3 regions of the Wukongibacter baidiensis genome follow, and region 3 is predicted to be linked to each of the others. Evidence: riboswitches for the same ligand, from Rfam matches in the RefSeq annotation. Region 3 holds a riboswitch; each other region holds the start of a gene.

Region 1 (7,492 bases), 2.7 Mb from region 3:
AATATATCAGATAAAAGAAATGAAACAGCTTGGGTTGAAGGTGTAAAAGGCTATGGTATAAATGAATGGATAAAGATGGAGAGTAGTTTAAATAAAGAGGTAAATGAAATTAAAATATTAAATGGATATCATAAGACTATAGAGACTTATGAAAACAATGGAAGATTAAAAAAAGTCAGATTAGATTTTAGTAACGATGAATATTTGATTTGTGAGACAGTAGATAAAGACAAAGAATCTTTATTTAGTAGAGAAAATATAACATTAGCGAAACCAATTAATACAGATTTCATTAAACTTACAATCTTAGATACATTTGAAGGAAAAAAATATCAAGATACATGCATAAGTGAAATAATTGCAAAATAAACGATCAATTCAAGCCTGTACTGTAGTATTTCCATTATTATAAGGACTATATTAGGAGGAGATATTAATGAAATATAATAGACAAATGATAAAGAAGTTCACGATTATAGTTCTTTCAATTTTGTGTATTACTTATTTAAGCAGTTGTCAGGCTAATAAAGTTGTAAGTTCTAAGATTGATATTGAGGTCGAAAAAAGCGAGATCTATGAATTAATCCTAACAACTGAGCATGCAATAATACATATAGATAAAGACTATCTTACAAAACTAGAAATGGTAGATTTAGCAGAAAAAATCGAACAGGGTATTAATGATGTAAAAAATTATCTAGGTGATAAATATATTAGAAAAGATGTTTCTAAGGAAAAAGTAGAATATTATATTAAAAAAAGAAAAGATGCTGGTAGGTCAAGTGCTTTCGGTGGTGATATAGAATTAATTAAAGTTAAAGAAAAAAGATCACCATATGTACATGAGACTGTACATGTATTAGCATCACGTAACATAGACACAAAATATTGGCTGTTTGAGGGTTTAGCTGTGCATCTACAAGATATTTTTGGAGAAAATCCCTCACAACCTAATATGGGTACTGATATTGATAAATTAGCTAAAGAAATTTTAGAGAATGGTGTGTCTGATGATTTATTGACCTTTAAGAATGAATTTGCGTATGGTGGCAAAGCAAGGGGATTCTATATACTATCTGCATCATTAGTAAAGTATATAGAGAATGAATATGGTAAAGAGAAGCTTCTAAGAATTTATTATTCAGAAGATATAGGAGACGTTACTGGCAAATCATTTGAAGATATAAAAAATGGATGGATGGAGTATTTAAAAAAATCAGCTAAAAAATAACCTGATTTAGGAAAATATTTCACAAGAAATAAATATATAATAATACCTAAGGGAACTGTATTTAAATATGGTTCTCTATTTAATTTAGCATGAAAAATTGATGAGGAGGATATTAAGATGATTACTTTTGATGATTTCATGAAGTTAGACATAAGAGTTGGAGAAATTATAGATGCTAAGATCTTTGAAAAGGCAAGAAAACCAGCATATAAGGTATGGGTCGATTTTGGGGAGGAAATTGGAATAAGGAAATCGAGCGCACAAATTACTAAATGTTATAAAGCTGAGGAACTTATAGGTAAACAAGTTTTGGGAGTAGTTAATTTTCCTAAAAAGCAAATTGGTGACTTTATGTCAGAGGTGTTGGTTTTAGGGGTCTATGCGGACCAAGGAGTAGTATTGATTCAACCAGAACAACCTGTTAAAAATGGAGATAGATTAGGGTAATTTAATATCTATAGAGTTTAAGAGATATTAGAGTAAATATTTATTTGAAATTATGAATGTTGAAAGACAATTGTCAACCTTGATTTTACAGGTTCAACAGCTAAACTACGGTTACATATGGGAATAGAAATGAAATAGAAAGGATACAATAATGATTATCAATTTTATAGTTGCTATTGACAAGAGAAAAGAAATATATTAATATTTGTATGTACAAACATAATTAGAGAAGGTGTTAATTCTATGCCAGAAGAAAAATTGGGTTGTTGCTTATTTTTCACTGCTAATAAATTAGCAAGGATAATAACAAAGATGGGAGAGGAAGAATTTACTAAAACGGGGCTCTCACCGAACTACGCATTTTTGTTAGTAGCTGTATATAATTACCCAGGTATATCACCAAAAGAAATTTCACAAAAACTGCATATTGCCCCTTCAACCATTACAAGATTTGTTGACAAACTAGAAAGCAAAGGCTTAGTAACTAGAAAATATGAGGGCAAGAAATCATATATTTACTTAACTGAAAAGGGAATTGAAATTCAAGAGGAAATAAGTAAATGTTGGGAAAACTTGTATCATAGATACTCTAAGTCAATAGGTTATGAGGAAGGAAAAGAATTAACCCTACTTATAAACGATGTATCTGACAAGTTAGAAGATGAGAAGTAGAGTAGTTATGGGATGTTAACTTGGTAAAACATAGGATTTATTGCTACTAATTATTATTGTATGTACAAACAAATATATTTGTTTTAATCTGTCGTATGAAAAAGTAAGATATGATAAATTAAAAAATATTTATATATAAAAGGAGAATGTCACTTGAAAAATCAAACATTAGAAGTAATAAGAAGTAGAAGAACCACAAGGAAGTTTAAACTAGAGCAAATAAAGGAGGAAGAATTACAAGCTATACTTGAGGCAGGAATCTATTCACCAAGTGCACATAATGACCAACCTTGGAACTTTACTGTGATACAAAACCAAGAATTGATGAAGGAATTAAATAAAGAATCGAAGGAAATAGCAAAGAGCTTTGAGGATGAGATGATACAAAAGATGGCCAACAATGAAAAGTTTGATATTTTTTACAAAGCGCCAACAATAGTAGTGGTATCTGGTAGAGAAGATGCAATGATGCCAGAAGTTGATTGTGCAGCTGCAACTGAAAACATGTTAATAGCTGCTGAATCTCTTGATGTAGGCGGTTGCTGGAATGGATTCGTAGGATTTTTATTTAACAGTGAAAAAGGAGAGGAATACAAAGAGAGATTAAATATTCCTAAAGGATATAAGCCATATTATGCAGTAGCGCTAGGGTATAAGGAAGTGAGAGCTACAAACGCACCAAAGCGAAGAGAAAATACAATACAATATATAAGATAAATGCTTTAGTAAAAAATTTGAAGTGAAAGAGAGGAGGATTTATGATGGAAAATAAAATAATTGAAACATTAGAAAAAGTACGTCCTATGCTTCAAAGAGATGGCGGGGATGTTAAGTTTGTAAGTTTTAGTGATGATGGTACTGTAAAAGTTCAATTACAGGGTGCTTGTGGAGGTTGTCCAGGAGCAACTATGACATTGAAAATGGTAATTGAGAGAGTGTTGAAACAAGAAATACCTGAAGTAAAAGAAGTAGTTGGTGTATAGATAAAAAAGTAGTCAACATTGCACAATGTTGACTACTTTTTTATAATTTCTGTTAAGTGTTTAAACAAAGCCTACTTTGGGAATCTTTATAAAAGACTTTCTTCTTATTGACTATATATGTCAGAATTTAGTTTGTAAAAGTCAAATGTTATTTATAACAAGACCTTGACTTAAAGTTTACTCTAACCTATATAATAATCTTAGTAGAGTTTTTCTAAAAATTTGAGGTGATAGAATGAGCTATTCTATAGGTCAGACATCTAAGAAGGTAGGCTTAAGCACACATACATTGAGATATTATGAAAAAGAAGGTCTTATTCCGCCAATCAAAAAGAATATAAATGGTGTAAGGGTGTACAGCGATAATGATATCGGAAAGATTGAGTTTGTTCGTTGTCTAAAGGAAACGGGTATGACGATAGCCGATATTCGAGATATTATTAATTTGCATGATCAAAACAATACTCACAGGACGATCTCTCGTAAAAAAGAGATTTTAACGAGGCATCGCCAAAAAGTATTAGAGGATCTAGATAAGTTAAATAAGTATCTTGATAAAATTGACAAAAAGATAGAAATCTTAGGCCATAGTGGATGCTCTCAATGCTCTACAAGGTCTAATGAAGATAATAAATAGGGTAATAAGGAGATGAAGAAAACATGTTAGATTTTAACTATAATAACAAAACGGAAATCATCTTTGGAAAAGGGACAGAATCGACTGTAGGAATTGAATCTAAGAAATATGGTAAGAAAATTCTATTGCATTATGGTGGCGGTAGTATTAAAAGAACTGGCCTCTATTCAAGAATAGTTACGAGTCTTCAAGATGAAAATATAGAGTTTATAGAACTTGGAGGTGTAAAGCCTAATCCAAGGCTCTCACTGGTTAGGGAAGGTATTAGAATGTGTAAAGAACAAGGTGTTGATTTTATATTAGCCGTTGGTGGAGGAAGTGTTATTGATTCTGCTAAGGCCATTGCTGCAGGAACTGTATATGATGGTGACGTTTGGGACTTCTTTAGTGGAACGGCCGTAAGTAAAGCATTACCAATAGGTGTTGTATTAACTATACCTGCGGCAGGTAGCGAGACTAGTAATGGTGCGGTCATTACAAATGAAGAAGGGTGGCTGAAGAGAGCTATGGGGAGTTTGGTACTGCGCCCTCAGTTTGCCATCATGAATCCAGAATTAACCTTTACATTACCAGCTTATCAGACTTCATGTGGAGCTGTAGACATCATGGCCCATGTAATGGAGAGATACTTTACAAATACAAAGAATGTAGACTTTACAGATCGTCTTTGCGAGGCAACATTAAAAACAATGATTCATAATACTCCAAAGGCATTAAAAGAACCAGAAGATTATAATTCACGTGCAGAAATAATGTGGGCAAGCACCATTGCACACAATGGTCTGTTAGATACAGGCCGTGAAAGTGATTGGGCGTCACATAATATTGAGCATGAGCTAAGTGGTATATATGATATTGCCCACGGAGCTGGGCTAGCAATTATTTTTCCTGCATGGATGAAATATTGCTTACAAAAGAATCCTGATAAGCTTGTCCAGTATGCAGTGAGAGTATGGGATGTTGAGTACAATCCTGAAAACCATAAAGAGATTGCAATAGAGGGAATTCGTCGCTTTGAGGTCTTCCTTAAATCCATAGAAATGCCTATTAGATTAAGTGAAATTGATATAAGTGATGACCGTTTTGAAGAAATGGCTCTTAAGGCTGCTGGGTCAAATACAATAGGTAGCTATGTAAAGCTTGATAAAGATGCTATTAAGGAAATATACGAACTTGCAAAATAGCAAATAGAGCTTGTTTTAAAAGTCGAAATTCGTAGTTAAATGTCGTAGTTTGTATAAAAAAATAATTTTATATGAGAAATTGTTAAAATTAAATCTAACTTTGGCAAAAATTGTTGACATTAAACATTAAATAATATATATTTGAATTATAGTAAATAGTACAAAGGACCTATAAAGATTAAAAGTGTACTAAAAAACAATAGAATAAAGTTTGAAACGATAATGGCAAACTTACTGAAAGGTAAGGACGCAAAGCCATGTGTCTAAGGGATAAGATCCTATGATTGACAGGTTGCCGAAGGAACATTAACGTATATGGGTTATTTTTGATACCCATTAGTTATTATGTCAAAAAAGGCATCTATGAAATCATAGATGCCTTTTATATATTTAAACCCAGATTAAATGCTTAGTAATCTGAGCAGATTGTATAATTAACTTATCCAAAAATTTATAGTAAAGTTGTGATTATATGGCGGTTGCGACCTTTAAGGCTAAAAGAATAAAACAACAGAATAAAATAATCAGCTTTATGTCTAACTTTATGAAGAATAAACTTGGCAGAGGACCTCAAAATATTAAAGTGAAAATACTAGAGGATATTATTGAGGTGGAGTTTAAGGGATATCTTGTAGACATAGAAAAAAGCTTATTAGGAAATAAGGATCCTGAGGATATAAGGTTTGTTAATGAAATAAGAGAGAGATTCTTTGCAAAAAATATAAATTTTATCGAAGAATATATATCTGAGATAGTCGAAAAGGAAGTTAAATTTCTTTTTGCTTATAGAAGCCCAATTGAAGATGTGGCGAAGCTAACATTAATAATTGAATAAGGCTGGCAGGACTGATTGACAAGAAAAAAAGATAAAATCTTGGCTTGACGTACACCGGGGTAGTAGATGGTATCAAATCCGATACCGTATATTATGCTGGTTTTTTATATGAGGTTATTTCTCAAAGAGAAATCCGACCAAAACGAAGGGGTTCGATTAATCTGAGTAATTTTTATAAAGTGGCTAAGGAGGAGAAAACATGTCCAAAGAAATGACGTGGAGTGATATTAACTTTTTCAACTATCTGCCTATACCAATACTTATTTTCAATCAAAAATATAAAGTGGTTTTTTCTAATGAAGCGGCTGTCAATTTATATGGGTATAGTGATGAAGAGTTTAAAAATCTTTATATAAGGGACTTAAAGGTTCCGGAAGATGAAAAACAAAGGGTAGATGCAATCATGAAGTATTTCTTCAATGAACAGAAGAATCATAGAGTTATAACCAAACATAAAACTAAGGATGAAAAATTAATAGATGTTGATATTCAAACTACTATACTGGAAGTAAATGATGAGATTTTTTTAGTAGAATGCATAAGAGAATTTACAGAACAAAAGGAGGTTTTAAGAACCTATGAAAGAGCTGTTGATATTATGTCTAAGGTGGTAAAAGACTTGACTGAAGTTGAACAAATAAATTTTTAAGAGGGAGGCAATAGCATGCAAACTAAAAAAGGTTTTAGATTAATGTCAAAATTAATGGTGTATTTTCTAATTTTAATTATTGTGCCGGTATCGGCAGTAGGATTTTACTCCTACAGAAGTACCAGCAGCAGCTTAAAGCATGAGGCTGAAATCAATCTGAAAACTGAGCTGAATGGAGTAGTTGATAAGATAAAACTTGAGATGAATAGCATTGAAAAACTTAGTAACACATTGAGTCAATTGCCATCCATTATAAAATACTCAGATGAAGTTAAAAGTGGTCAAGTAGATAATGAAACCTTGGAACTTACCAAAAAAACCTTGAAGGAATTTAGAGGAGCAATTGAAGATATATCTGAAGAAATAGTAATTATAAATAATAGTGGGACAGTGATACTTGACTCAAGTGATGGTGCAAATATTGGAATTGATGTATCTAAGAGAGAATATTTTAGAGAAAGTATAACAGGTAAAAGCTATTGGAATGAAGTCGTAATGTCTAAATTAACAAATAAGCCTGTAACTATCTATAGTATTCCATTGAGAACAAGCAGTAAAGAAATAGTAGGTGTAATAGGGATAGTAATCAAATTTGAAAGTATATCAAATGTTGTGAAGGAAGTTAATGTAGGGGAAACTGGATATGCATATATGATTGACTCGAAGGGAGTGCTTCTTCAGCATCCAAAGGAAGATAAGATACTGAAAGAAAATTTAGGATCTAGCAGTAGTACGGAGTTGAATGAACAAGTTAAAAGAATGATAAATGGTGAAGAGCACTACGGTTTTTATACATATGAGGGGATATATAAGCTTAATATGTACAAGCCTGTTGGAAGCTGGTCTGTAGCTGT
Region 2 (7,492 bases), 2.5 Mb from region 3:
GATGGCTGCATTTAGTGCCAAAAGATTTGTCTGATCACTTATGCTCTTTATAAGGTCAACTATGTTGATTATTTCGGACACGCTGTCCTTCAGCTGTGTAATGGTTTCTTTAGTTGCTCCAGATATCTGAGCATATTCTTCAGTTTTTTCATAAAGGCTCTTAACTGTATTTGTAGCGTTATTGCTTATTTCTTTAGTCTTATCTGTTGCCTCATGTACTACCTTTATACTATGAACCATATTGTCTATTCTGTTTGACAGCTGGCTCATTGTATTTGTAGCATCCTCAGCGCTTCTAGCCTGCTCTGAAGCTCCGTTGGCAATTTCTCCAACTGATACAGCTACTTGTTCAGATACCATTGTGTATTGCTCTGCAATATCGTCCACATTCTTTGTACTGTTCTCAACAGACTTAAAGGTTGCGTTGGTATCTTTTATTAGGTTTCTCATGCTATCTATCATGTGATTAAATCCAGTAGATAGCCTTCCAATTTCATTCTTTCCAACAAGGTCTGATTTAACTGTTAAATCTCCTTCTTGAACTTTAGTCATAAGTCCCATTATTTTCTTAAGAGGATTTGTTATGCTAAATGTTATGTATATGGATAGAAGTACTGATACTATAACACATACAATAGCGATAGTTATAGTCATTTGACCTACTTGATTTACATCACCCATTAGTGACTTCATTGGGATAACCGATAGGATCGTCCATCCATTCGCACATTTACTATATGCCACTAGTCCATCATCTTGAAGAAATGATCCAGATTGTGAATCTTCAGGTATATTAGCTGTGAAGATATTATTCATTTCTGCATCTTCTTCATCCACAACCTTTGTTTGTGTTTCGCTTGATTCCTCGGCAGCTTCTTTTGCCTCTTCACCTTCAGCAGCTGGTTCTGCCTTTTCTTCTGCTACGCCTTCTTCACCATAGATGATAGTTCCATCTTTGCCAGCTATTAATAGTTCTGATCCTTCACCCATATTTATATTACTAAATAATTTTTCAACGGTTTTTGTCTCGATTTCTAGGATTACAATCCCTGCTCTAATGTTATAGTAATCTGAAACCTCTCTCATGGCATGTATCTTGTCGTAATGCCCTAATAAACCAGGTGTCCAGAAAACTTGATTTTTTGAATTGCTCACATCTTTGAATAAATCAGTCTTAGTAAATTTTCCATCCTTTAAAAACTCTGCTACATCCTTATTGTTTCCAGCACTTATTACCTCTCCGTTAAGTCTAAGAACAGTTATCGATCTTATATCTGGAGTTGATAGGATTACATTCCATAGTACCTGCTCTACTTTTTTTGTATCTTTTAACTTTTCATGTTGATTAGCATAGTTTCTTGTGGCTAAAACCTTTTGAAGCTCTCGATCTGATTTTACAAGCATTGCTGCCTTTTCGATATCTTCTAGCTTTGAATCTAGTATGAGTGCATTTTGTGTTGATAGTTGCTCCGTAAGCCCACCTACCTTTTTTTCTATTGTGCTGTGGAAGCGAGTGTAGGAAAATCCTCCAACTATTAAGATTGGAACTACACTTAGAATCAAGGAAAATATCATTAGTTTTGCCTTGATACTTAGATTGTTGTTTTTCACTTTCTTCGATTTTTTGCTAAAGTTCATCTTCTTTTCTGGTGTCACTTTCTTTTCAGTTTTCGTTTTCTTCGGCTTTTTCTTGAAGTTTACCTTCTTTAGGCTTAGCTTCTTTTTTGCCTTCATCTTCTTTAGCATGTTCCACCTACCTCCATAACTTATAAACATAATAATACCATCTACTACATGTAACTCTGCGTCCCAATCCCATATTATATTTTCACTTTAGAGCCTAGAGTTGCCCCTTAGCGTGCCTATACAGGCAATCTATTTTTTTAACACATAGGAAATTATAAATCCCTTACAAATTATAATTTCTGTTGTGTATTTCAACAAAGTCTACTTTGAAAATCGCCATTAAAGACTTTTTTATATAAATTAAGGCATCCATAATAAAACGGATGCCTTGATATTCATATAGTGTCATGTAAAATTTTTATCACAACTATATCAAATATATATTTTGGCAACCTGGCGATCATAGAACGTATTATTCCTTAGACCCATAGCTTTGCGACCCTATCTTTCGATAGATGTGCCCTTCTCAAATCTCTTGATTTTTTTTTTATTATCAATGAACTTTTGTATTACTATTTCCCTTAAAATTATACCATATTTTTCGATACTTGACGTCATTTTCTAAAAAAACATATAAATGGCCATAAATATGATACTATATTAAAATTTCGACACATACTCTTTTTTTCCTTCTGGATAACCACGATTACATACCTTTCAGAAAAATTAGGTCTAAAGTCCTAATCCCTAGGTTTAAAGTACCACTTCCCAGAAACTATTCTATAGTCTTGATGTTTAGCAGCTATAATTCTACATAATATTCATTTTACAACGCAAAAAGCAGGCAATATATGCCTGCTTTAAAGTCAAATCTTAATATTATTATGCTTTTACAGCTTCTGCTCCTCTTTGAAGGGCCTCTTGGTTTAATGGAATTAAGTGCTCTTTAGAAGGTCCAAATACCTTTCTTAAAGCTTCTATAACAGTTTCAACCTTAACAACCTTTGTAAGTTCTAAGTATGCTCCTAGCATTACCATATTAGCAACTTTACTGTTACCAATTTCCACAGCTATTTCATTAGCTGGGATACAGTAAGCCTTTACATCTTGTCTTTCAGGTTTTCTATCTATTAGTGAGCTATTTATTAGAACCATTCCATCAGCTTGTAATTCTGATTCGAATTTTATTAATGATGGTAGATTCATAACTATAGCTGCTGTAGCATTATGAGCTATGATTGGAGAACCTATTGGAGTATCTGATACAGTTACGTTACAGTTAGCTGTACCTCCACGCATTTCAGGTCCATAAGAAGGTAACCATGATACATGCTTTTCTTCAATCATTCCAGCATATGAAAGTAACTGTCCCATCGACATAACTCCCTGGCCACCGAATCCTGCACAAATCACTCTTTCAGTTGTCATATTACTCAGCCTCCTCTGGGGTACGGAAATTTCCAAGTGGATAGTATGGAATCATGTTATCTTCTAACCACTTAAGAGATTCTACTGGAGTTAATCCCCAGTTAGTAGGGCATGTAGATAATATTTCTACTATTGAGAAACCTTTACCAGCTAATTGATGCTCAAAGGCTTTCTTTATAGCTTTCTTAGTCTTTCTTATGTTTGCTGCATTATGCACAGATGTTCTTTCTACGAAAGTAGCACCTGGAATAGTTGCAAGCATTTCAGATACCTTAAGAGGCATACCTGTAGTTTTAGTATCTCTACCATAAGGTGAAGTTGTAGCTTTTTGTCCTGGTAATGTAGTTGGAGCCATTTGTCCACCTGTCATACCATATATTGCATTATTTACGAATATTGTAGTCATGTTTTCACTTCTATGTGCCGCATGAATTATTTCAGCAGTACCTATAGACGCTAAGTCACCGTCTCCTTGGTAAGTAAATACAACGCTATCAGGATGTACTCTCTTTATACCAGTTCCAACTGCAGGTGCACGACCATGAGCAGCTTCATGCATATCACAATTAAAGTAATCATATGCTAAAACTGAACATCCAACAGGTGCAACACCAATTGACTTTCCTAATACTCCAAGCTCTTCTAATACCTCTCCAACTAGTCTGTGGACAACTCCATGAGTACATCCAGGGCAATAATGGAAAGGAGTTTCAGTTAACCCTTCTGTTCTTTTGAATACAACAGCCATTACTTAGCACCCCCTAACATTTCTTTAGCCTTATCAACGATTTCTTGTGGAGATGGAATCATTCCACCAACTCTACCGTAGAAGCCTACTGGTAATCTACCGTTGTTAGCAATCTTTACGTCGTCAAGCATTTGTCCACAGCTCATTTCAACTGTTAAGATACCCTTTGCGCTTTCAGGTATTTCATCAAATGCCTTATGTGGGAATGGCCATAAAGTTATAGGTCTTATTAAACCTGCATTTATTCCTTCAGCCTTTAGTAATTCAATAGCATTCTTAACTATTCTTGAAGTAGTACCGTATGCACATAATACTAAGTCTGGATTTTCCATGTTGTACATTTCATATCTAACTTCGTTCTTTTCAATTTCTCTTAATTTATTTTGAATTTCATGATTTAATTCTTCTAATGCTTCTGGGTCAAGTCTAAGTGAGTTGATAATGTTTGGCTTTCTCTTACCCTTTGTTCCATCTGTAGCCCAATCCTTAGCTGGAAGATCTCTCTTCTTAGGCTCCTTGAATTCGATTGGCTCCATCATCTGTCCAATCATACCATCACCAACAACCATAACTGGGTTTCTGTAGTAGTCTGCAACATCAAATGCTTCCATAGTTAAGTCAACAGCCTCTTGAAGATTTGCTGGAGCATAAACGATTAATTTATAGTCTCCGTTTCCTCCACCTCTTGTTGACTGATTGTAGTCAGACTGAGCTGGTTGGATACCACCTAGTCCAGGACCTCCTCTTACTATGTTTACAATAACACATGGAAGTTCTGCACCTGCTATATATGATATACCCTCTTGCTTTAGAGCGATCCCTGGTGAAGATGAAGAAGTCATAACTCTTGCACCTGCTCCTGCTGCTCCATAAACCATGTTAATAGCTGCAACTTCACTCTCAGCTTGAACGAATGTTCCACCATGCTTTCCAAATTCTCTAGCCATAAACTCTGGAAGCTCATTTTGTGGTGTTATTGGATAGCCAAAGAAAAACTTACAACCAGCCTTTATAGCTGCTGCACCAATGGCTTCATTACCTTTCATCAATATCTTAGCCATATCTATATCTCCCTCCTCGATATCTAAATATCTTACTTCTCTATTTCTCTTTCAACTGATATTACAACATCAGGACAGATAGTAGCGCAGTTTCCACATCCTATACACTTGTCCATCTCTTTTACTCCTGCTGGATGATATCCTTTGATGTTAATTCTTTCAGTATCTAACTCTATTATGTTAACTGGACATGCTGTTGTACAAAGCTCACAGCCTTTACATAAGTCTTCTTTGAAAAAAACCTTTCCCTTTGCCTTAGCCATTGTTACAACCCTCCTCATTCTAAATAGTAAGTTATATAAAATCTTCACTACTACAAGTTTCAGAAAATTACATCCAATCCTCCCTCATATACATCTTGATAGGGAAAATCTGTCCCTCTATGTCCTTAGGCAGCTGTCGGGCAACCTCTTCTATAGCACTGACATATTTGATTGGAATAGATAATTTTTCTGAAACTTTAATAGCAAGTTCTTGACCTCTTAGTACATCATCTACCGTTGTATGTCTAAGCAGATGTGTATTATTAATAATTCCAGTAACCTTAGTCCTAGATGCTGCTTCAATACCTTCGATATGCTCTATTGCATCTTCTACTGTTTGAGTTCCTGGTCTATTGGCATTGATAACACAGAACATATCATAGTTTCCTTCTTTGAAGGAAGCATAGTATCTTGCTAATGCCCTTGCTCCTACAGAGTCTCCTCCAACATCTAAAACTAAATCGTAGGATTTGTCTTGGATTGGAGCAAGTATACTTGCCGAAACAGCTGGAAGATCGGCACCGGATTTCATACCTAGTGAACTTCCTATTACTCTGATTCCCTTCTCTTCAAGGATGTCTTGTTTTTCCCTAGAGCGGAAATATGGATTTACCACATCAAGATCTCCCAGAGCAACTTTTTTTCCTTCCTCGGCCAGCTTCATAGCATAATTTACTGAAAACTCAGTTTTACCACTACCATAATGACCTATAATGATTCTCATTCTATTATCATTAAGCATCTAATCACCTTCAACTGAAAGGTCTCAGGCTCAGAACCTTACATCCTTCAACCTTATTATTTGTATTCCTGAGCTTGTTCTTCTTGTCTTAATACTCTTAGTCCACCTTCAGCTAGTGCTATCATTTCGTCTTCTCCTGGATATACTAATACGCTAGATATAAATCCAACCTTTTCCTTTATCCAGTCTACAAACATCTTGTCGTATGCTATACCACCTGTTATTACTATAGCATCAACGTCTCCTTTTAATACTGCTGCACAGCTTCCAATTTCCTTAGCTACTTGGTATGCCATAGCCTTGTATACTAGCTCAGCCTTCTTATCTCCATTTTCTATCATCTTAACTACTTCTCTACCATCATTTGTTCCAAGGTATGCTACTAATCCACCTTGTCCTTTTATCTTTTTCTTGATTTCAGGGTGTGTATACTTGCCTGAGAAAGATAGCTTTGCCATATCTCCTATTGGTAGTCCCCCTGCTCTTTCAGGTGAGAATGGGCCTTCTCCATCTAAAGCATTGTTAACATCTATTACTCTACCTTTTTGGTGTGCTCCAACTGAGATTCCTCCACCAAGATGAGCAACAATAACATTTAAATCTTCATAGTTTTTACCCTTTTCCTGTGCAGCACGTCTTGCAACGGCTTTCTGGTTTAAAGCATGGAATATACTCATTCTCTTGATCTCAGGCATACCTGATATTCTTGCCACATCCTGCATCTCATCAACAACAACTGGGTCTACTATGAATGCTGGGATGTTAAGCTTTGAAGCGATCTCATGGGCTAATATTCCACCAAGGTTAGAAGCATGTTCACCTAAAACTCCCACCTTAAGATCATCAATCATTTTATCATTAACATCGTAGGTTCCACCCTTTATAGGCTTAAGAAGTCCACCTCTACCTACTACTGCGCTTAGCTTTGTTAGGTTCATTTCCTTTTCATTTAGTGCATCAAGGATTACATTTTTTCTAAATTCGTATTGATCGTATATTTTATCATACTTATTTATTTCCTCAGCGGGATGTCTTAATGTAGTTTCTAGTACAGGCTTTTCATTATCAAATATAGCTATCTTTGTCGAGGTAGAACCTGGGTTAATAGCTAGTATTCTAAATACCTCAGTCATCCTATTACCACCTTTCATCTGCATCGTAGAGAGTAAGAACTCTATAGATGTATATTATAAAATTTTATATTTTAACCCTTATTATTTCTTTGCTGCCATCAGTACTCCTAATGCTATTGAGTTAAGCTTAGTTTCTTCACTGTCAGCTCTAGATGTAAGAACGATTGGTGCCTTAGCTCCTACTATAATACCGGCATTCTTTGTATCAGATAAAAATACCAATGACTTATATAGTACGTTTCCAGCTTCTATAGTTGGTACCATTAATATATCTGCAAGACCCGCAACTGGATGTTCAATTCCCTTATGCTTTGCAGCTTCTAGAGATACAGCATTATCTAATGCAAATGGTCCTCCAACGATACATCCTGTTATTTCACCATTCTTATTCATCTTTTCAAGCTCAGCAGCGTCAACTGTTGCAGGCATCTTAGGATTAACCTTCTCCTTAGCACATATTACTGCAACCTTTGGCTCATCGATATCTAATG
Region 3 (7,492 bases):
TTGCACCACCTGAAGCGGAGAATATTATTACCGGCAATTCCTTCTCTATAGCTCTTTCGATTGCTCGAGTGATTTTTTCTCCCACAACTGACCCCATGCTTCCCATCATAAACTCTGGATTCATGGCACATACAACAACTGGTATTTCATTAATCCTTCCTTCTCCTGTAACAACACCCTCATGCTCTCCTGATTTTTCCTTAGCTCGGTCTATCTTCTCACCATATCCAGGAAAGTTTAAGGGATCTAGAGTTTTCATGTCTTTGTCATATTCTATGAAGCTGTTTTCATCTAAAACTAGATCTACCCTATCCCTTGCTCCTATTCGGAGATGTTGATCACATTTAATGCAAACATTAAAATTATTTATTAAATCTTCTTTTAAAAAGACTTCTCCACAACCTTTGCATTTCATTGAATGATCATTATCTACATCTTTATTTTCTTGCTTTTTTATATTTTTAGGATACTCAGGATATCCTTTTTTATCATTTTTTTCTGTACTATTTATATTTATTGTTCCATACTTTTTTTTACGGAATAGTTCTTTTATCACCTTGGTTCTCCCTTCTTAAACTCAGATTGTTAATATAAGATTAAAAAACTCATAAGATTAATCTAGTTTAAAATAATATTATCTCATCATTTCCTTTTCTATAAAGGAGGTATCGATTTGATTTTCTATAAATTTATCATTGCATAGTATTTGACTATGAAAATCTATATTCGTATTAATTCCTGTTATTATCAATTCATCTAATGCCCTCTGTAATCTTGCAATTGCTTCCTCACGATCTCTTCCCCATGCAATAAGCTTACCTATCATCGAATCATAGGTTGATGGTATTTTATATCCAGCGTATATATGTGTGTCGATACGAATACCATTTCCTCCTGGTACTAAATAATCATTAATAGTACCCGGTGAAGGAGCAAAATTATTATTTATATCCTCTGCATTTATTCTACATTCAATGGCATGACCATTAATTTTTATATCTTCTTGTTTGAATTCAAGCTTCTCGCCACAAGCAATCCTTATCTGCCACTTTATTAAATCCAAACCGGTAATTAGCTCTGTAACAGGATGCTCAACCTGGATTCTTGTATTCATCTCAATAAAATAGTAGTTTCCGTGCTTATCAAGTAAAAACTCTATGGTTCCTGCACTCACATAGTTAACAGCCTTTGCAGCCCTTACTGCCATTTCACCCATTTCTTCTCTCACGGAATCACTTATTATGGTACAAGGGGCTTCCTCTAATACTTTTTGATTACGTCTTTGAAGAGAACAATCTCTCTCTCCTAGGTGAATGACATTTCCGTGCTCATCGGCTAATATTTGAAATTCAATATGTCTCGGTCCCTCAATATACTTTTCTATATACATTGAATCATCATCAAAGGCCGCTGATGCTTCAGCCTTTGCCATATTGAACATATTAATGAACTCATCTCTTTCATAGACAAGCCTCATACCTCTTCCGCCTCCACCGCTGGCGGCTTTTATCATAACTGGAAATCCAATTTCTTCTGCAATTTTGATAGCATCTTCAGCCTTATTAGTAGCATACTCGGATCCTGGAACAACAGGTACTCCTGCTTCAATCATTGTTCTTCTAGCTTCTGATTTATTACCCATTCTGCTTATATGCTCTTCCCTTGGACCAATTAGCTTGATACCATTTGTTTCACACATATTTGCAAACTTTGTATTTTCAGATAGAAAGCCATATCCAGGATGGATAGCTTCCGCCTTAGTAATTTGAGCAGCACTAATAATATTGTTTATATTTAAATAACTTTTAGACGAAATTGCAGGTCCAATACATATTGCTTCATCGGCTAGGTGAACGTGTAAGGAATCCTTATCCATCTCAGAGTATATGGCAACGGTCTCAACCCCTAACTCCTTACAGGCTCTAATAATTCTTACTGCAATTTCTCCTCTATTTGCAACAAGTATTTTCTTAAACATTATGCTTCGTTACCTCCTGATCTTCATTAATGGCTGACCATATTCCACTATATCTTCATTTTCTACTAGGATTTCTACAACCTCACCATCTACCTCACTTTGAATTTCATTCATTATCTTCATGGCTTCAATAATGCACAGTGCCTGATCCTTCTTAACATGAGCTCCTACCTTTGCAAATGGATCTGCATCTGGACTAGGTGAAGCATAAAAAACTCCAACTATAGGAGATTTTACTATGTATAAATCCTCAGTTTCTACTTCCTTACTTTCATATACTTCCTCTTGTACTGGTCTTTCTATAACTTCTGGCTTTTCCTTTACCTCATAAATTCTGTCTTCCTTAATAACTGACTTTGAGATTTTTATTTTAAAGCTATTCTCTTCTATTTCTACATTTTGTATAGATGTTCTATCAATTGTTAATATCAATTCCTTTATATCTTTAACGTTCATAAATATCCTCCTACACATTTTTAGTGCTTAATATTATTACCTGGTACTAATATATGATGCTATTATTATATCATATAATTCTTATTATTCATAGGATCTTTAAAAATACTTTATATATACATTTTTTTTCTAACAAAAATTTATATAAATAAAAGGTAGAGCAACACTGCTCTACCTTCTTGATATAATTTAACTTTTCAAATATAAAAATTATCTTAATTCACATGTATCTTCAACGAATTTAGTAAGCTCCTTCATTAGATCTATAACCTTATCATCGGGATGCAGACTTCCTTCTTTATTGAATACAAGCCTGATTTTAGGTCTTGTTGGATTATCCTTATTATTATCTACTACTATTCCCTTCTCACCAGTATTTAGAATTACACCTGTCCCTTGAGGAAATATTGCAATATTATTTATAAAATGTTTATATATTTCTAGATCTAATTTTACCGTTGTCTCTGCTGACAAAAGCTCTAGTGCCTTATAGGTTTGCATTCTTTCTCTATGGGCTCTATCAGAGGTCAATGCTTCAAACATATCACATATCGATGCTATTCTAATAAATTTATTAAGTTTGCGCCCTTCTACTCCTAAAGGATATCCACTTCCATCTAACCTCTCATGATGCATTAGTATTATTGCCTTTACTATAGCGGAAATATTCATATTCTCTTTAACCATTCCATATCCATATACGGTATGTTTTTTGATAGTTTCATACTCTTCATCTGACAATTTCCCAGGTTTATTTATTATTTCAGAAGGGATATGGGAGTATCCTATATCATGCATTAGACCTGCTATGCCTAGATCTATCAACTGATTTTCATTAAGTCCCATGGCTCTTCCAGTCATTATTGACAATACCGCAACGTTAACACTATGATTATAAGTTGCTAAATCAGTACTCATTATTTCTACCATATTGAATAAACTACCGCTATTCTTCCTTAAATTATTCATAATCTGATTTATAATACCCTTTACATCAGTATATGACTCATCGGAAACATAAGCATTTTTATTCTTTTCATGCTTTTTAGGGGTCATTGTATTGAATAAATTTTTAATTTTTTCAATGGCTTGAATCTTAACTTCAGGATCAATGGCATCTTCAATCTCAATTCCAGCCGATATTTCATCATCAATGTAAACTGCCGGTATATTTTTTTTAAGTAGATTTTTTATATAGCCACCGGTTAATTTTACTCCTCTATGTAATAAAATATTTCCATCTGAATCATATACTTGTTTTCCTAATTCCATTCCAACTTTTAAATGCTTTGACGATACAATTCTCATAAAATCACCTTAATCCATGCTTATTTTATAATTAAAGGCATCTATGATTGATTTCATAGATGCCTCTTGTAATCTAACAATTAATGAGTTATATCATAATTACTTAATCTAAGACTCATTTATGCTAATTTCCATTGGGCAGTCTGTCAATCATAGGGTTACCCCCTTAGACACATAACTTTGCGTCCCTATCTTTCGATAGGTTTGCCATTATCGTGGTAATCATTATTAAGTTTTATATATACTACATACTATTTTAAATCACTATTTACTAAGATTTATATTACTACATATTTACGGTATTTTCAACATGTATTTAGGCCTATAAGATTAACCTGAATTAATTTATTTTTGTACTATATTAGAAGTTTCTCCTTTCAAAAAAAAAGATACCATATTCATAATAAACACGGTATCCTCACAAACTAATTACTGTTCCTGCCAGTTGGCTGGATAAACTACATAGATAAATCTACAAAAATCAGGTGTACTAAATTTAATAGCTGTATTTTTAGGAATTAGTAGTATATCGCCCTTTTTACCAACAACTTTTCTATCTCCTATTATTATTTCCAAGGTTCCATCTATAACGTAATCTATCTCATCATACTTAAGTGTCCAGTCAAAGGATGATTCCTTCATTTCCATTACTCCACATCCGAGTCTTGGACTTTCCTCTAATGATAATACATCCTTTAGATATACTTCATCTCCCTCTTTACCCGTATCAAACTTTTCGGGCTTTACTGTATCTGTCTTTATTGAAATAACTCCGCTTTCATCTACGTGCTTAACAAACTCGTCTTGTTTCTGATTTATATGTTCTGAGATAACTCTCTTGATTATTTCTTCTAGAATTTCCTTATTCATCTCGCTCATTAGTATTGATCCCCCTCCTTTACAGCTAATATCCATGTCCATAGAATTTTAATTCTATTTTGCATGACTTTCTGATGTATTTTTTAGTGACTTATTAGCTATAAATATTGCCAAAACTACTGCTGTAACACCTGCAATTAACTTACCAACAACCATTGGGAATATCATATCCTTTGCAACACCTGCAGTAAAACCAAGGTGATCTCCAAATACAAATGAAGCACTTACTGCAAAGGCAACATTAATGATCTTTCCTCTGTCATCCATATCCTTCATCAAACCAAACATAGGTATATTATTTGCTAAGGATGCAACCATACCTGCAGCTGCAACATCCCCCATACCTAGCAATCTACCCATTTTAAGTAGGGGCTTTTTAAATACCTTTGTAATAAAATGCACCATTGGGAATGCTCCTGCCAACATTAGTGCTATAGAACCTACGATCTCTATACCGTCGGAAACTGGAGCCATACCTGGTATTACAACTATTCCCGTTAAGGTTTCAATAATAATTGCAGCTAAACCGATAGTAATTACAGCAACAACACCTTTACCGAATACAGTAAATCCCTTTATCATCTTTTCAGGTATTTTCCATAATCCAAATGCTAATAACAATGAAACTATGATGATTGGTACCAGATTACTAAATATCATTGATAGTTCGAATCCAGCTGCGATTCCGCCTGCTAAACATCCAATAGGAATAGTTATTAAACCTGCCAATATACCAGTTGCTAAGAATCGGTGATCTTCTTTTTTGATTATTCCAAGGGCTACAGGAATTGTAAAAACAATAGTTGGCCCCATCATACCACCCAGTATTAAACCTGCAAAAAGTCCTGCTTCACGGCTTTGTGCCAATTCCATAGCTAAGGGATATCCACCCATATCGTTTGCTAAAAGAGTTGTTGCAAACATTGCTGGGTCAGCTCCTAAAGCCGTATAAAGAGGTACTACAACTGGTTTCAATATATTTGCAAGTACCGGTGCTAAAGATACAACCCCTACCATTGCAACTGCAAGGGAACCCATTGCCATGATACCTTCATCAAACTGCTCACCTAAACCATACTTGTTTCCTAATATTTTATCAATGGCACCAAGAGCCATAAAAAATACCATAATATAGACAATAATTTCATTAATGCTCATAAATTCTCCCCCTTAATTCAATTATTTTTTTACTAATAACTTATCTTTACTCGCTTTTCGGTAAGACTCCCTCAACTTCCATATGAGGCCGTGGAATAACATGTATAGATACTAATTCTCCTACTCTGTCGGCCGCTGCTGCACCAGCATCTGTTGCCGCTTTTACTGCTCCTACATCGCCTCTTACCATTACTGTTACATAGCCTCCACCTATCTGTTCTTTTCCTACTAAGGTAACATTTGCTGCCTTAACCATTGCATCAGCTGCCTCTATAGCACCTACCAATCCCTTCGTTTCTATCATTCCCAATGCCTTCATAACTGCCATATATATCTCCTCCTTAATTATTTGAGCAAATTGCATAATTACCATCTAAAAAAAACTACTACTACATATAGTCTTAAAGGCCTTCGATCTTTACCACATTTATTATGCAATTGTGCCAAGTCAGAATTATGCAATTCAATTATTCATTAATTCTCTTTAAAACCTTTGAAGTCACTTCTTTAATCTCATCTACATCAGAAATGTTAAATTCATCTGCCAGTAGATTTGTGATGATCTTTATTATCTTTAACTCTTTTTCATCCTGTTTGTCATCATCTAGATTACTAACCTCATCACACTTTTGAGGTTCATTTGTTTTAGCTTCTTCACGCTCTCCATAAACGATGACAATTCCCTTATTTCTAAGAATATCTTTAGCTCCCGGAGCTATAATCGTTGAACTATCGACATAAAACTTATCTTCACCCTCTATTAGAAAGTCATGAACATTCCTTTTGGTTACAAGTTTTTTCACATTATCCCTCCCTTCCTATAACAACTCATTGAACAACTCTTTTCTTGGAGAAGGAATTACTACTTTATTAACTAACATTCCCGTATCTGCCCCAACCCTAGCTCCTGCCTCAACTGCTTCTCTTACGGCACTTACATCGCCGGTCAATGTAACAAATGCTTTTCCTCCTATAGCAAATCCAAGTCTTATCTCAATTAGGTCTACTAATGCAGCCTTGGCAGCGGTATCAGCAGATACGATGGATGCTGCAATACTAAAAAATTCTAATACTCCTAGAGCTCTAAATTCATCTATCTCCGTAGTCCCATTAATTGCATTTATCAATTGCGGGTGAACACTTGGAAGTACAAGTCTATCTACTACATATTCTCCGCCAATCTCTAAACCTACCTCAATTGACGCCTTAACCGCTCCTACATCCCCTGAGATAAGAACAATATATTTCCCGGGGCATATCGAATTGGCTCTAAGTAGATTTACTTCTGCTGCCTTTATCATAAAATCAGCCGTTTCAATGCCCTTTGCTATGCTGTTTAGCTCTAATAATCCTATCGTTCTTATCATAGAATCACCTCATCATTCACACTTTTAATGACTATGCAATCAGATACCTCACATACTTTTCCATCTATGCTGGAATGTATATTGGCCCCAAGCTCATCAATTTTGACTTTTCCGATTATTTCTCCCTTCGAAACCCTATCTCCGACCGATACTATTGGCTTTGCTGGTTTGCCTATATGTTGCCTTAAGGAAACGTGAACACAGGGTACATTTACTTCAAATGGACCTGCAATATCAATCCCTTTATATTTTCTAAGGCCAAGTCTAGAAATCAATCGATCCACTGGAATCCTTCTATATTCCCTCATTTCATTGGCAATAGTCTGCCTCTGCTCCTTCTTATATC

The links. A riboswitch is a leader RNA that binds a small molecule or an ion and turns the genes downstream of it on or off. The one in region 3 is predicted to bind cyclic di-GMP.
Region 1: linked by a shared signal. The riboswitch ahead of R9X47_RS09885 (Na-translocating system protein MpsC family protein) and the one ahead of R9X47_RS22150 (HD-GYP domain-containing protein) in region 3 are both predicted to bind cyclic di-GMP.
Region 2: linked by a shared signal. The riboswitch ahead of R9X47_RS10655 (methyl-accepting chemotaxis protein) and the one ahead of R9X47_RS22150 (HD-GYP domain-containing protein) in region 3 are both predicted to bind cyclic di-GMP.

Annotation. Positions count from the first base shown of each region.
Region 1 covers NZ_CP138202.1:2,194,550-2,202,041, reverse strand. The annotation lists gene R9X47_RS09925 (NADase-type glycan-binding domain-containing protein) at 1-369, shown strand, start outside; gene R9X47_RS09920 (hypothetical protein) at 437-1,231, shown strand; gene R9X47_RS09915 (tRNA-binding protein) at 1,349-1,678, shown strand; gene R9X47_RS09910 (MarR family winged helix-turn-helix transcriptional regulator) at 1,922-2,350, shown strand; gene R9X47_RS09905 (nitroreductase family protein) at 2,504-3,067, shown strand; gene R9X47_RS09900 (NifU family protein) at 3,112-3,333, shown strand; gene R9X47_RS09895 (MerR family transcriptional regulator) at 3,569-3,970, shown strand; gene R9X47_RS09890 (iron-containing alcohol dehydrogenase) at 3,994-5,154, shown strand; cyclic di-GMP riboswitch class I at 5,369-5,454, shown strand; gene R9X47_RS09885 (Na-translocating system protein MpsC family protein) at 5,627-5,989, shown strand; gene R9X47_RS09880 (PAS domain S-box protein) at 6,189-6,638, shown strand; gene R9X47_RS09875 (methyl-accepting chemotaxis protein) at 6,654-7,492, shown strand, end outside.
Region 2 covers NZ_CP138202.1:2,353,565-2,361,056, forward strand. The annotation lists gene R9X47_RS10655 (methyl-accepting chemotaxis protein) at 1-1,746, opposite strand, end outside; cyclic di-GMP riboswitch class I at 2,071-2,158, opposite strand; gene R9X47_RS10660 (2-oxoacid:acceptor oxidoreductase family protein) at 2,509-3,054, opposite strand; gene R9X47_RS10665 (thiamine pyrophosphate-dependent enzyme) at 3,056-3,802, opposite strand; gene R9X47_RS10670 (3-methyl-2-oxobutanoate dehydrogenase subunit VorB) at 3,802-4,863, opposite strand; gene R9X47_RS10675 (4Fe-4S binding protein) at 4,896-5,126, opposite strand; gene R9X47_RS10680 (ATP-binding protein) at 5,194-5,868, opposite strand; gene buk (butyrate kinase) at 5,925-7,001, opposite strand; gene ptb (phosphate butyryltransferase) at 7,083-7,492, opposite strand, start outside.
Region 3 covers NZ_CP138202.1:4,893,059-4,900,550, reverse strand. The annotation lists gene accD (acetyl-CoA carboxylase, carboxyltransferase subunit beta) at 1-556, opposite strand, end outside; gene R9X47_RS22160 (acetyl-CoA carboxylase biotin carboxylase subunit) at 635-1,978, opposite strand; gene accB (acetyl-CoA carboxylase biotin carboxyl carrier protein) at 1,988-2,434, opposite strand; gene R9X47_RS22150 (HD-GYP domain-containing protein) at 2,645-3,742, opposite strand; cyclic di-GMP riboswitch class I at 3,877-3,961, opposite strand; gene R9X47_RS22145 (cupin domain-containing protein) at 4,172-4,621, opposite strand; gene eutH (ethanolamine utilization protein EutH) at 4,676-5,779, opposite strand; gene eutM (ethanolamine utilization microcompartment protein EutM) at 5,826-6,107, opposite strand; gene R9X47_RS22130 (hypothetical protein) at 6,247-6,582, opposite strand; gene R9X47_RS22125 (BMC domain-containing protein) at 6,598-7,146, opposite strand; gene R9X47_RS22120 (4Fe-4S dicluster domain-containing protein) at 7,143-7,492, opposite strand, start outside.